2 regions of the Streptomyces sp. NPDC033174 genome follow, and region 1 is predicted to be linked to the other one. Evidence: riboswitches for the same ligand, from Rfam matches in the RefSeq annotation. Region 1 holds a riboswitch; the other holds the start of a gene.

Region 1 (6,720 bases):
CGGCGTGGATGAGGGCCGGGGGGCGGTGCCGGCCCGGGTGCAGGGACCGGTTCGGGCGCGGGTGGCTCGCCGAAGCGGGCCAGGAAGAGCCCGCCCGCCACCGCGACCACGAAACCGGTGACCGCCAGCCAGGCCATGCCCTCGCGCGTGCGGTCGCCCCCCACACCCACCACCGCGGGGCCGATCGTCTCGCCGAGCACCATGCCCGCCGTGGCCGTCGTCACCGAGCCGCGCTGGAGCGCCGAGGTGAGCAGCAGGAACGCCACACTGCCGCCGAGCATCAGCGCGTAGATGGCCGGATTCGCCAGGTCGAAGGAGTCGATCAGCCGGACCGCGACCTCGACCACCCCGAACCCGAAGCCGGCGCACAGTCCCAGCAGCAGCGCCCGGGGCCCCTCCGGCAGCCGGCCCACCGCCGCGCCGATCAGCAGGATCCCGAACGCCGTCCCGAGCATCGACCAGCGCAGCGCCGCCGACCCCGGCCGGTCGCCCTCCGGGCCGGAGGCGAAGGCGAGCATCGCCAGCCCGGCGCAGACCACCACCACGGCCGCCCACTCGCCGGCGCTCAGCCTGACCCGCAGAAGACGCGAGGCGACGACGGCGGTCACCGCGAGGCTCGCGGCGACGCCGCGCCCACCGCGTAGATGGGAAGCGTCCGCAGCGCCACGATCTGCAGGACGAAGGCGATGCCGTCCAGCCCGAGTCCGGCCAGGTAGCGCCACTGCCGCAACGCGCGGACGGGCAGCGCCAGGTCGACCCCGGAGCCGCTGCCCGGCTTCGCGGCGCGGGCGGCGATCGCCTGCAGGACGGAGGCCGTGCCGAAGCAGACCGCGGAAGCCAGTGCGCAAACCATCCCCAACAACACAAAGCGACCTTAGTCCCGGATCATTCACGGATCATTCGCGGACCGGGCGCAAGGGCGCGGAGATCTGCCCTCTAGGGTGTGCGAACGGTTGGTCGAGTACGTGAAAGAAGCGGAAGGGCGGCACATGCGCAGGCTCAGGTCGAGCACGGTGGTGCTCGGCGGCATGGGGGTGCTCGCGGCGACGATCACCGCCTGTGGTTCCGAACCGGACAAGCGGTGCGTCGACCCGCTCACCCGGGAGATGCTGCCCAGTTACGAGTGCAGCGGTAGCGGCAGCGGCAGCGGGAGCAGCACCCCCCGTGGCTCGTACTACTACGGCGGCAGCGTGAGCGGGGACCGGGTCGACGGCGGCAGCTTCGACAAGACGGCGGTCGACCGGGGCGGCTTCGGCTGCTCCGGGTCCGGCTCCGGCGGCGGCTGAGCGAGCCGCGTCGGCATGGAACGGCACACCATCGAACCCCGCCCCGGCTGGCAGCGGACCGTCGAGGAGCAGGGGCTCGTCTACCCCCTCACCCGCTACCCCGACGGCTCCCTGCGCCCCTACTGGGACGAGAGCGCGTACTACTCCTTCACCCTGCCCGAGGTCGAGGCGCTGGAGGAGGTCGTCGAGGAACTGCACGCCATGTGCCTGGCGGCGGCCGCCCATATCGTCGAGCGGGAACGCTTCGCCGACCTCGGGATCACCGACCCCCGGCTCGCCTCGCTCATCGCCGAGTCCTGGCACCGGCGGGACGAACTCCCCTCCCTCTACGGCCGTTTCGACCTGCGCTACGACGGTACGGGGCCGGCCAAGATGCTGGAGTACAACGCCGACACGCCCACCTCGCTCGTGGAGGCGGCCGGCCCGCAGTGGTTCTGGATGGAGGAACGCTTCCCGGGCGCCGACCAGTGGAACTCGCTCCACGAGCGGCTCGTCGACGCCTGGAAGCGCCAGTCCGCCCTGCTGCCGCCCGGCCCGGTGCACTTCGCGCACTCCGACGGGGACGAGCTCGGCGAGGACCTGATGACGGTCGCGTATCTGCGCGAGACCGCCCAGCAGGCCGGACTCGACACCGAGGCGCTGTCCATGGAGCAGATCGGCTGGGACCGGCTCAGCGGACGCTTCGTCGACGACCGGCTGCGCTTCATCCGCAGCTGCTTCAAGCTCTATCCGTGGGAGTGGCTGGTCACGGACCGGTTCGGGCCGCACGTCCTGGACACGCTCGACAACGGCGGCGGCACCGGCACCACCTGCTGGATCGAGCCGGCCTGGAAGATGCTCCTCTCCAACAAGGCGCTGCTCGCGGTCCTCTGGGAGCTGTATCCGGGGCACCCGAACCTGCTGGCCGCCCACCTGGACGGCCCGCGCGACCTGGCCGTCACCTCGGGTTACGTCGCCAAGCCGCTGCTCGGCCGCGAGGGCGCGGGCGTCACCGTCCACGCGCCGGGCGCCGACCCGGCGGGGGACCGCGTCGTGCGGGACGAGCCGGTCTGCTACCAGGAGCTGGCCCCGCTGCCCGACTTCGCCGGCAACCGTGTCGTACTCGGCGCGTGGGTCGTCGGGGACGAGGCGGCGGGGCTCGGTATCCGCGAGTCGGCGGGGCTGATCACGGACGAGTACGCCCGCTTCCTGCCCCACGTCATCCTCTGACGCCGCCCGGCCGCCCCCTGCCATGCGGCCCACGGGGCCGGCTCCCCCAGCAGGGGGGCCGGCCCCGCGCCCGCCTCAGCCCTCCAGCACCGCCCTCAGCTGATCGAGCCCCCAGTCCAGGTCCTCCTTGCTGATCACCAGCGGAGGGGCGATCCGGATCGTCGAGCCGTGGGTGTCCTTCACCAGGACCCCGCGGTCCATCAGCTTCTCCGAGATCTCCCGGCCCGTGCCCCGGCTCGCGGCGATGTCGACGCCCGCCCACAGTCCGCGGCCCCGCACGGCCTCCACCGCACCGCCGCCCACCAGCAGGCCCAGCTCACGGTGGAGATGGTCACCGAGCTCGGTAGCCCGCTGCTGGTACTCGCCGGTCCTCAGCATCGCGATCACCTCCAGCGCCACCGCGCACGCCAGCGGATTCCCGCCGAAGGTCGAACCGTGCTCACCCGGCCGGTACACCCCGAGCACCTCGGCGCTCGACACCACCGCCGACACCGGCACCACACCGCCGCCCAGCGCCTTGCCGAGCACATACATGTCCGGGACCACGCCCTCGTGTTCACACGCGAAGGTCTTCCCGGTCCGGCCCAGACCCGACTGGATCTCATCGGCGATGAACAGCACGTTCCGCTCGCGGGTGAGGCGACGGACCCCCTCCAGATAGCCGGCCGGAGGCACCAGGACCCCGGCCTCGCCCTGGATGGGCTCCAGCAGCACGGCCACCGTGTTGGCGCTGACCGCCGTCTCCAGCGCGGTCAGGTCGCCGTACGGGACGATCTCGAAGCCCGGCGTGTACGGGCCGAAGTCCGCCCGCGCCTCGGCGTCCGTCGAGAAGCTGACGATCGTCGTCGTCCGCCCGTGGAAGTTGTTCGCCGCGACGACGATCTTCGCCTGGCCGTCCGGCACGCCCTTGACGCGGTACCCCCATTTCCGGGCCGTCTTCACGGCGGTCTCCACCGCCTCCGCCCCGGTGTTCATCGGCAGCACCATCTCCATGCCGCACAGCTCCGCGAGCCTGCCGCAGAACTCGGCGAACCGGTCGTGGTGGAACGCGCGCGACGTGAGGGTCACCCGGTCCAGCTGGGCCTTGGCCGCGTCGACGAGCCGGCGGTTGCCGTGTCCGAAGTTGAGCGCCGAATATCCGGCGAGCATGTCGAGATAGCGGCGCCCTTCGACATCGGTCATCCAGGCGCCGTCCGCCGAGGCGACGACGACGGGCAGAGGGTGGTAGTTGTGTGCGCTGTGCGCCTCCGCGGAAGCGATCGCGTCTTGTGTTCTCGACACGGGATCTCCGTTCGTCCTGCGGCTGGGTGCGGGAGTGGTGCCCTTTTCTATCGTCGCTCGGATGCTGGACGAGGAAACCTTGATGACGACTCGCCCGCTAGGCTGGAAACACGCACGGCGACTGGCGTACGGGGAAGAAACCCCGGGGAAGCCGTGCGCGGCAAACCGCACGAGGTGCCGCCCGCCTGGGCACCCTGGGATCCGTCCCGTGTGGGTGTGCCGCGTCAGACCCCCCGGGAGCCACCGCATCGCCCGGAGGAACGCCATGAACGACCTTCCCGCGCACCACCCCGCCCTCTCCGCGGAAGACCCCGAGCTCGCCGCGCTCGTCGGCGCCGAAGAGCGCCTGCAGGCCGAGACGCTCAGGCTGATCCCCAGCGAGAACTACGTCTCGCACGCCGTCCTCGAAGCGTCCGGCACCGTCCTGCAGAACAAGTACAGCGAGGGCTACGCCGGCCGGCGCTACTACGAGGGCCAGCAGAACATCGACCAGATCGAGGTCCTCGCCATCGCGCGCGCCAAGGCCCTCTTCGGCGTCGACCACGCCAATGTGCAGCCCTACTCGGGCTCCCCGGCCAACCTCGCCGTCTATCTCGCCTTCGCCGAGCCCGGTGACACGGTGATGGGCATGGCCCTCCCCATGGGCGGCCACCTCACCCACGGCTGGGGCGTCTCGGCGACCGGCAAGTGGTTCCGGGGCATCCAGTACGGCGTACGCCAGGACACCGGGCTCATCGACTTCGACGAGGTGCGCGAACTCGCCCTCAAGGAGCGCCCCAAGGTCATCTTCTGCGGCGGCACCGCGCTGCCCCGCACCATCGACTTCGCCGCCTTCGCGGAGATCGCCCAGGAGGCGGGCGCGGTGCTCGTCGCCGATGTCGCCCACATCGCCGGACTCATCGCCGGTGGCGCCCACCCCTCGCCGGTGCCGCACGCCGACGTGATCTCGACGACCACCCACAAGACCCTGCGCGGGCCGCGCGGCGCGATGCTCATGTGCCGCGAGGAGCACGCCAAGGCCATCGACAAGGCGGTCTTCCCGGGTCTCCAGGGAGGCCCCCACAACCAGACCACCGCCGCCATCGCGGTCGCCCTCCACGAGGCGTCCCGGCCCTCCTTCCGGGAGTACGCGCACTCCGTCGTCGCCAACGCCAAGGCGCTCGCCGAGGAACTGCTGGTTCGGGGCTTCGACCTGGTCTCCGGCGGCACCGACAACCACCTGATCCTGATGGACCTCACCCCCAAGGACGTCCCGGGCAAGGTGGCCGCGAAGGCCCTCGACCGGGCCGGGATCGTCGTCAACTACAACACCGTCCCGTTCGACCCGAGGAAGCCCTTCGACCCCTCCGGCGTCCGTATCGGCACCCCCTCCCTCACCTCGCGCGGACTCGGCACCCAGCACATGGCCACCGTCGCGGACTGGATCGACCGGGGTGTCACCGCGGCCGGCTCGGGCGACGAGGACGCCCTGACCCGGATCCGCGCCGAGGTCGCCGACCTGATGTCCGCCTTCCCGGCCCCGGGCCTGCCCGCCTGATCACCGGCCGCCTCTTCCGTGGGGCCTCATGGGTGTCCCCCTGAGGCCTCACGGGTCACACCGGGCTCACGGGCCTCAGCGGCTCGGAGCACGAGCAGATCCGCCTCCCGGCCGGCGACGGCCCGCTGCCGCAGGGCCGCGCGGCCTATGTGTTCCTCGTCTCATTGACCATGATCCGCAGCAGTCACGGACGGAACGCCGAGCCGTCCCGGAACCGCCCCGGCGAGCAGAACGCCTCGGAGAAGGCCTGCCGCACCACGTCCTCCGCGTCCGCACCGGCTCCGCACGCCACGGCCGCTCTCAGTGCCGCACCCGTGTGGGGGACGCACCAACTCGGCGCAAGCCTCCGCCTCCCCGGCGCGTACGCGTGCGATCACCGCGGCCCCGCCGACGACGCTGCGGCGTCCTCCGCGTGCTCACACCTTCGATACACCGGCAGTCCGGGTTCGGTTCCCACACCTGAGAGAATGATGAGCATGGCCTCTGATCGTCCTCGTGTGCTCTCCGGAATCCAGCCCACCGCAGGCTCGTTCCACCTCGGCAACTACCTCGGTGCGGTGCGTCAGTGGGTCGCCCTGCAGGAGACCCACGACGCCTTCTACATGGTCGTGGACCTACATGCGATCACCGTTCCCCAGGACCCCGCCGACCTGCGTGCGAACACCCGCCTCGCGGCGGCCCAGCTGCTGGCCGCCGGCCTCGACCCCGAGCGCTGCACCCTCTTCGTCCAGAGCCACGTCCCCGAACACGCCCAGCTCGGCTGGATCATGAACTGCCTGACCGGCTTCGGCGAGGCCGGCCGCATGACGCAGTTCAAGGACAAGTCCGCCAAGCAGGGTGCCGAGCGCGCCACCGTCGGCCTGTTCACCTACCCGATCCTCCAGGTCGCGGACATCCTGCTCTACCAGGCCAATCAGGTCCCGGTCGGCGAGGACCAGCGCCAGCACATCGAGCTGACCCGCGACCTCGCCGAGCGCTTCAACCACCGCTTCGGCGAGACGTTCACCGTCCCGGCGCCGTACATCCTCAAGGAGACGGCGAAGATCTTCGATCTCCAGGACCCGGCGATCAAGATGAGCAAGTCGGCGTCGACGCCCAAGGGCCTGATCAACCTGCTCGACGAGCCGAAGGCGACGGCGAAGAAGGTCAAGAGCGCGGTCACCGACACGGACACCGTGATCCGTTTCGACCCCGTGGAGAAGCCTGGCGTCAGCAATCTGCTCACCATCCTGTCCACCCTCACCGGTACGACCGTCCCGGACCTGGAGAAGCAGTACGAGGGCCAGATGTACGGTGCGCTGAAGACGGACCTCGCCGACGCCATGGTGGAATTCGTCACTCCCTTCCGGACCCGTACGCAGGAATACCTGGACGACCCGGAGACGCTGGACTCCATCCTGGCCAAGG
Region 2 (6,720 bases), on a different contig from region 1:
CCCAGCTGATACGGCGCAATTCCTGAGCGAAGTACGGCCGCGTGCGGGCGGCGGCGACGCCGGTCGCACCCGCCTGGGCCTGCGGGGTGTAGGCACCGGAGGCGAAGCGCTCTACAGCCAGCAGCACTGCGGCCGCCGCCGCGTCGGACACCTCGTTGCGGTACAGATCGCTCTTTCCCACCGGCGGTAGCGTGCAGGCCACCGTCGCCCAGACGTCACCGGCGTCCATCTCCGCATTGGCCTGCAGTACGGTGACACCCCACTGGATCGCGTCCTCGTGGATCGCCCAGTCGAGCGAGGACGGGCCCCGGTCGCCCACGGGCCCCGGGTGGACGACAAGACATGTGTGTGCGGCCCACACGTCCTCGGGGATGGCGCTCTTCAACATGGGCGCCACGACGAGGTCCGGGTCATGCCGGCGCACTGCCGTCAGCAAGGACGCGTCGCCGAGGGCGAGCTCCACCACCACGCTGTGGCCGTGATCTCTCAACTCGGCGTGCACCCGCTGTGTAAGGCTGTTGAACGCGCTTGCCACGAGCAAGATCCGCACCGGCGACCTCCGATTCCCAGCGCCCCAGGCGGGACAGGCGCTGACCCGACGGCCATGTTCGACCACTGGGGAACCGAGCCTGTCCACGCGCTGCCGCAGCGTCCCTCGAACGGGCGCTGCCGAGGGCCACAAGGCGGCTCATCAGTGCGCGGATCGCCCCTGCGCACGGCGCGAACGGACTACACGGGGCGCCGTCCCGGAGCGGGTGGCCGGCGCACGGTTGGTCCGTGACTGGCCCGGAAGCGCTGGTCAGGAAGGGGACGATGGTGGGGAAACTGCTGGCCACGGCAAGAACCGGGCGTCACCATCAAGGGAACACCGGAAGGCGCCTGACGGGTGGAAGCCCAGGTCGGGCGCCCTCTCTCGTGTGTCTAGAAGAAGCCGAGCTTCTTCGGGGAGTACGACACCAGCAGGTTCTTCGTCTGCTGGTAGTGGTCCAGCATCATCTTGTGGGTCTCGCGGCCGATGCCCGACTGCTTGTAGCCGCCGAACGCCGCGTGCGCCGGATACGCGTGGTAGCAGTTCGTCCAGACCCGGCCCGCCTGGATCGCTCGCCCTGCCCGGTAGGCGGTGTTGATGTTCCGGGTCCACACGCCCGCGCCGAGGCCGTACGGCGTGTCGTTGGCCGTGCTGATGGCGTCGTCGAAGTCGGTGAACGAGGTGACCGCCACCACCGGGCCGAAGATCTCCTCCTGGAAGATCCGCATCCGGTTGTCGCCCTCGAAGATGGTCGGCTGGACGTAGTAGCCGCCGGCCAGTTCACCGTCGTACTCGATCCGTAGGCCGCCCGTGAGGATCTTCGCGCCTTCTTGGAGGCCGATGTCCAGATACGAGAGGATTTTCTGCAGCTGGTCGTTGGACGCCTGCGCTCCGATCATCGTGTCCGTGTCCAGGGGGTGGCCAGGCAGGATCTTCTCTGTGCGGGCGACCGCCGCCTCCAGGAACTCGCTGTAGTGGCTGCTCTGGATCAGCGCCCGCGACGGGCAGGTGCACACCTCGCCCTGGTTGAGGGCGAACATGGTGAACCCTTCGAGTGCCTTGTCACGGAAGTCGTCGTCCGCCGCCCAGACGTCGTCGAAGAAGATGTTCGGCGACTTCCCGCCCAGCTCCAGCGTGACCGGCTTGATGTTCTCCGAGGCGTACTGCATGATCAGCCGCCCCGTCGTCGTCTCGCCGGTGAACGCGATCTTGGCGACGCGCGGGCTGGACGCCAGCGGCTTGCCCGCCTCCGCGCCGAAGCCGTTGACGATGTTCACCACGCCGGGCGGCAGAAGGTCGGCGATCAGGCTCATCCAGAAGTGGACCGAGGCCGGGGTCTGTTCGGCGGGCTTCAGTACGACGGCGTTACCCGCGGCCAGCGCGGGAGCCAGCTTCCAGGTCGCCATCAGGATCGGGAAGTTCCACGGGATGATCTGCGCCACCACCCCGAGCGGCTCGTGGAAGTGGTACGCGACGGTGTCTTCGTCGACCTCGCTGAGGGAGCCCTCCTGGCCCCGCAGCGCCCCCGCGAAGTACCGGAAGTGGTCGATGGCGAGCGGGATGTCGGCCGCCAGCGTCTCGCGGACCGGCTTCCCGTTCTCCCAGCTCTCGGCGACCGCCAGCTCCTCCAGATGTGACTCCATCCGGTCGGCGATCCTCAGCAGGACGTGCGCGCGCTCGGCGGGCGCCGTACGGGCCCAGGCGGGCGCCGCGGCGTGCGCCGCGTCCAGGGCACGCTCGACGTCCTCGGCGGTCCCGCGGGCCATCTCGGTGAAGGGACGGCCGTCGACCGGGCTCGGGTTCTCGAAGTACCGGCCTCGGGCCGGGGCGACGTACTCCCCACCGATCCAGTGGTCGTAGCGGGAAAGGTACGACATGATCGCGTCGTCGGTACCCGGCGCTGCGTAGCGGGTCATCGTGCACGGCCTCCCTCGGACGGCGGCCGGCCGCCCTCGGCCGGCGCTCACGGCGAGGCTAGGAACCGGGACGTTGCAACCCCGTTGCGCCGGCGGACAGTTCCCTGTCCAGTGCGCGCAGCCGGGCCACCACCGGCGGCCGGGCGCTCGCCGGCACCGCCGCCGCCAGCGCCCTCCACACGACCGGGTCGTCCTCGCCCCACGGGCTGTACGCCCAGTCGGCGAGCAGCCCCGGGTCGCCCCGGTCTACCAGCGCGGCGCGCAGCTGACCTGCCAGCCGCTCGCGCAGCCGCACGACGGCCGGTGCCGAGGAGCCGGGCAGCAGCGGACCCGCGTAGCAGCCGAGCGCGGCGGACAGCGCACCCGAGGCGAGCCGGCGCGCCACCGTGTCGAAGTCCGCGTCCAGGACTCCCGCCAGCCGGTACGGCCGCGAACGCAACAGATCCGCGCCGAGGATCGCGCGCAGCCGCGACAGCTCGGCCCGCAGCGTCACCGGGGTGACCGACTCGTCCTCGTACAGCAGCGTCAGCAGCTCCTCACCGCCCACACCTTCCGGACGCCGGGTCAGCACGGCCACGATCTCGCTGTGGCGGCGGCTCAGCCGGATGCTGCGCCCGCCGGCGACCAGCAGCGCCTCGTTCCGGCCGAGGGCCGTCAGCCGCATACGGTCGTCGGACGGCACCGGGGCCAGCAGGGCCAGCTGGGACTCGGCCGCGCGCGCCACCGCCTGCACGAACGCCAGGCTGTGCGGATGCGCGAGCCGGTCCCCGCCCGTGATGTCGACGGCGCCGAGCAGCCGCCCGCTGTGCGGATCGTGCACCGGCGCCGCGGCACACGTCCACGCCTGCACAGGCCGCCGGAAGTGCTCGGCGGAGAAGACCTGAACCGGCCGGTCCAGGGCGATCGCGGTGCCCGGCGCGTTCGTCCCCGCGACCGACTCGGTCCAGCGGGCGCCGGCGACGAAGTTCATCGGACCGGCCCGGCGCAGGGTCGCCGCGTGCCCCTCGACCCACAGCAGCCGCCCCGACGCGTCGCACACGGCCACCAGATGTTCCCCGTCGGTCGCGTACGCGCCCATCAGCTCCCGGACCACCGGCATCGCGGCGGCCAGGGGGTGGCCCTCGCGGTAAGCGGCGAGGTCGTCGTCGGCGAGCTCCACACAGGCGGCGCCGTCCGGGCTCACCAGGGCCCGTGCCGAGCGCCGCCACGACTCGGCCACCAGCGCCCGTACGGAAGGTCTCGGCATCTCCCCGCCGGAGGTGAACGCGTCGTGAGCCCGCCGCAACGCGCCGGCGTCCGGCCCCGCGGCCGCCCATGCGTCGATGCCCAACTCGGCCTCCCCGGTGAGGGTTTCGGTCCCGTGGGGCTCATCGTGGTACCGGCGCGGACCGCCGACAACCGGGCGCGCGCCACCCTGTCCGGTCTTCGCTCCCAAGCCTCCCGTACAGTGGGCCCGGGCCGTGACTGGCGCGTGAGGTGGAGTACCACCGGGGAGCGGCCCGACGGACTCCGACCGGACCCCGTCACTGCCGTGCGCCTGGGCGATCAGCATCGATGCTCAGGAGTCGCCCATGTCCACCGTCCCCACCGCCCGCCTCATCGACGGCACCGCGCTCGCCCGCCGCACCGTCGAGGAGACCGCGGCCCGCGCCGCCGAGATCACCCGGCGCACCGGCACCGCCCCCTGCCTCGCCACCGTCCTCGTCGGCGAGGACCCCGCGTCCGTGACGTACGTCCGGATGAAGCGCGCCCGCTGCGAGAAGGCCGGAATCCGCTCCCGCCACATAGAGCTGCCCGCCACCACCACGACCGAGGAACTCGTCGCCACCCTCACGGACCTCTCCCAGGACCCCGAGGTCAACGGCATCCTGCTCCAGCACCCGGTCGGCCCGCACATCGACGAGCGCGCCGCCTTCGAGGCCATCGCCCCGGAGAAGGACGTCGACGGCGTCACCATGACCTCCTTCGCCGCGATGAGCTTCGGCCTGCCCGGCTTCGTGTCCTGCACGCCCGGCGGCATCATGCGGCTCCTCGACGCCTACGACGTGGACCCCACCGGCAAGCGCGCCGTCGTGGTCGGCCGCAGCGCCATCCTCGGCAAGCCGGCCGGGATGCTCCTCCTGGCCCGGGACGCCACGGTCACCTACTGCCACTCGCGCACCACCGATCTCTCCTCGATCGTCCGCGAGGCCGACATCCTGGTGGCGGCCGTCGGCCGCCCGCGCTTCATCCGCGGCGAGGACATCAAGCCCGGCGCTGTCGTCATCGACGCCGGCTACAACCCCGGAAACGTCGGCGACGTCGACTTCGAGCCCGCGGCCAGGCGGGCCGGCCTGATCACGCCCGTTCCCGGCGGCGTCGGCCCGATGACCATCGCGGTACTCCTGGCCCAGACGGTGGAGGCGGCCGAGCGTCAGCTGGGCCTGCGGACCGGCACCCGGGCGGGGGCGGATGGCCCAGGGGGTGTGGGCGCGGCCGATGGCCGGTGACAGGCCCCTTGGCCTCTGTCCGCGACCCGCCCCGGCCCGGGCGCGCTCCCGGCTCCCGAGGACAGGCCCGGCCTGCCTCAACGGCGACCAGGGCGCGCCCTGTTCCTCCCCGTCCCCGTCCAGCCCGGCCCGTCTCGGCCGCCCCCACCGCTCAGGCGGAGCCTTCCAGGAACCCTGCCAGTGCCGTCGCCGGGTCCTGGTCCGCCGGGCCCGCGGGTGCCCACCGTCCGCTCTCCTTCCGGTAGGGCCACCACCGGCCGTCCTGCCCCAGGCGCAGCTGTACGTCCTCGCCCACCACCGTCCAGCGGGCCGCGCCGCTCACCGGCCGCAGGTGCGGGCGCTCGCCCGCCTCCCACGCCTCGGCGAGCCGGGCCGCCGCGCGCTCCAGGGCCTCGGGCGTGGGCGTCCACTCCTCCTCCAGTACGGCCAGAGCGGCCGGGCCCCCGACACGCCACGCGCGCGTGGCCAGGTCCAGGGCGGCGCGCTGCCGTCCCGTCCCGGCGGCCAGCCGTGTCACGATCCCAGGGGCGGGGGCCGCCGCGGCCAGTCGTACCGCGTCCTGGTCCAGGTTCAACGGGGGCTCGACCGGGTGGCCTTCATGGCCCGGAGCCAGGGCCTCCGCCAGCATCCGACATGCCCGCGCCGCCGCGTCGGCCGCCAGGAACTCCAGGGCGGCCGGGTCCAGACCCGGGGCGGGTCCCGCCTCGGTGTCCAGGGCCGGGGGTTCGCCGACGGCCGTGGGCAGCGGCGGGGGAGGGGGCAGCGGAGGCAGGATGTCCCGTGCGGCGAACGCCTCCGCGGCCGGCACCCCGGCCGGCGACCCCGCCGGTTCCCCGCCCCAGGCCGGCTCCCGGTGCTCCCGCGCCGCCCGTGCGACGCTGCGGACCTGAAGCGCGTCGAGCAGCCGCCGCTCTCCGCGCCCCCGCATCAACAGCAGCACGAAGGGATCCTGGTCGAGAAGGCGCGCCACCTGATAGCAGAGCGCCGCCGTGTGCGCGCAGTGGTCCCACGCCTCGCAGCCGCACTCGGGCTCCAGATCGCCGATCCCGGGCAGCAGGTCGAGACCCGCGGCCGCCGCGTCCTCCACCAGGTGCGGCGGCATCTCGCGGTCCAGCAGGGCCGCGATGTGGCCGGCGCTCTCGGCGGCCAGATCCAGCAATCGCTCCCACTCCCCGTCGGAGAATTCGCGGAGCAGCACATCACTGCGGTGCCCCGTGCCGTCCCGGTCCTTGACGACGGCGGTGAGCCGCCCCGGCCGCACCGAGACCGCGCCGACCGCCCCCTCGCGCGCGTTCCTCCTCCCCTTCTTGAGCTGCTCGCCGTCCAGGACGGTGTCCTCCAGCGCCTTCAGCCAGGCCCGCCCCCACCAGCTCCGCGCGAAGCCGCCGCCGCTCACCGGCGCCGGCGCGGCGAAGGTCCGCTCGTCCTCGCCGCCGAACCGGCCCCCGCCCTTCCCGTCCTCGTCGCGGCCGTCGTCGTCGTACGTGTCCCGCGTGTCTCTCATCGGCCGCTCCCTCGCAGCTCCACCAGATCCGCCAGCTCGGCGTCGGTCAGTTCGGTCAGCGCTGCCTCGCCGGAGCCCAGAACCGTGTCCGCCAAGGCCTGTTTGCGCGCCAGCATCCCGGCGATCCGGTCCTCGATCGTGCCCTCCGCGACCAGTCGGTGGACCTGCACCGGCTGGGTCTGGCCGATCCGGTAGGCGCGGTCGGTGGCCTGCGCCTCCACGGCCGGATTCCACCAGCGGTCGTAGTGCACGACATGACCGGCACGGGTCAGGTTGAGCCCG

The links. A riboswitch is a leader RNA that binds a small molecule or an ion and turns the genes downstream of it on or off. The one in region 1 is predicted to bind ZMP and ZTP.
Region 2: linked by a shared signal. The riboswitch ahead of ACZ5VC_RS31665 (bifunctional 5,10-methylenetetrahydrofolate dehydrogenase/5,10-methenyltetrahydrofolate cyclohydrolase) and the one ahead of ACZ5VC_RS25750 (serine hydroxymethyltransferase) in region 1 are both predicted to bind ZMP and ZTP.

What each region holds. Positions count from the first base shown of each region.
Region 1 covers NZ_JBVIPQ010000008.1:305,050-311,769, forward strand. Annotated here, with positions in the region: partial or broken gene ACZ5VC_RS25730 (DMT family protein) at 27-853, opposite strand; gene ACZ5VC_RS25735 (hypothetical protein) at 990-1,286, shown strand; gene ACZ5VC_RS25740 (glutathionylspermidine synthase family protein) at 1,302-2,495, shown strand; gene rocD (ornithine--oxo-acid transaminase) at 2,571-3,776, opposite strand; ZMP/ZTP riboswitch at 3,884-3,974, shown strand; gene ACZ5VC_RS25750 (serine hydroxymethyltransferase) at 4,042-5,313, shown strand; partial or broken gene ACZ5VC_RS25755 (RNA polymerase sigma factor) at 5,415-5,690, opposite strand; gene trpS (tryptophan--tRNA ligase) at 5,790-6,720, shown strand, end outside.
Region 2 covers NZ_JBVIPQ010000014.1:92,113-98,832, reverse strand. Annotated here, with positions in the region: gene ACZ5VC_RS31680 (enoyl-CoA hydratase-related protein) at 1-550, opposite strand, end outside; gene exaC (acetaldehyde dehydrogenase ExaC) at 922-2,445, opposite strand; gene ACZ5VC_RS31670 (GAF domain-containing protein) at 2,504-3,775, opposite strand; ZMP/ZTP riboswitch at 3,896-3,995, shown strand; gene ACZ5VC_RS31665 (bifunctional 5,10-methylenetetrahydrofolate dehydrogenase/5,10-methenyltetrahydrofolate cyclohydrolase) at 4,017-4,934, shown strand; gene ACZ5VC_RS31660 (SWIM zinc finger family protein) at 5,086-6,438, opposite strand; gene ACZ5VC_RS31655 (DEAD/DEAH box helicase) at 6,435-6,720, opposite strand, start outside.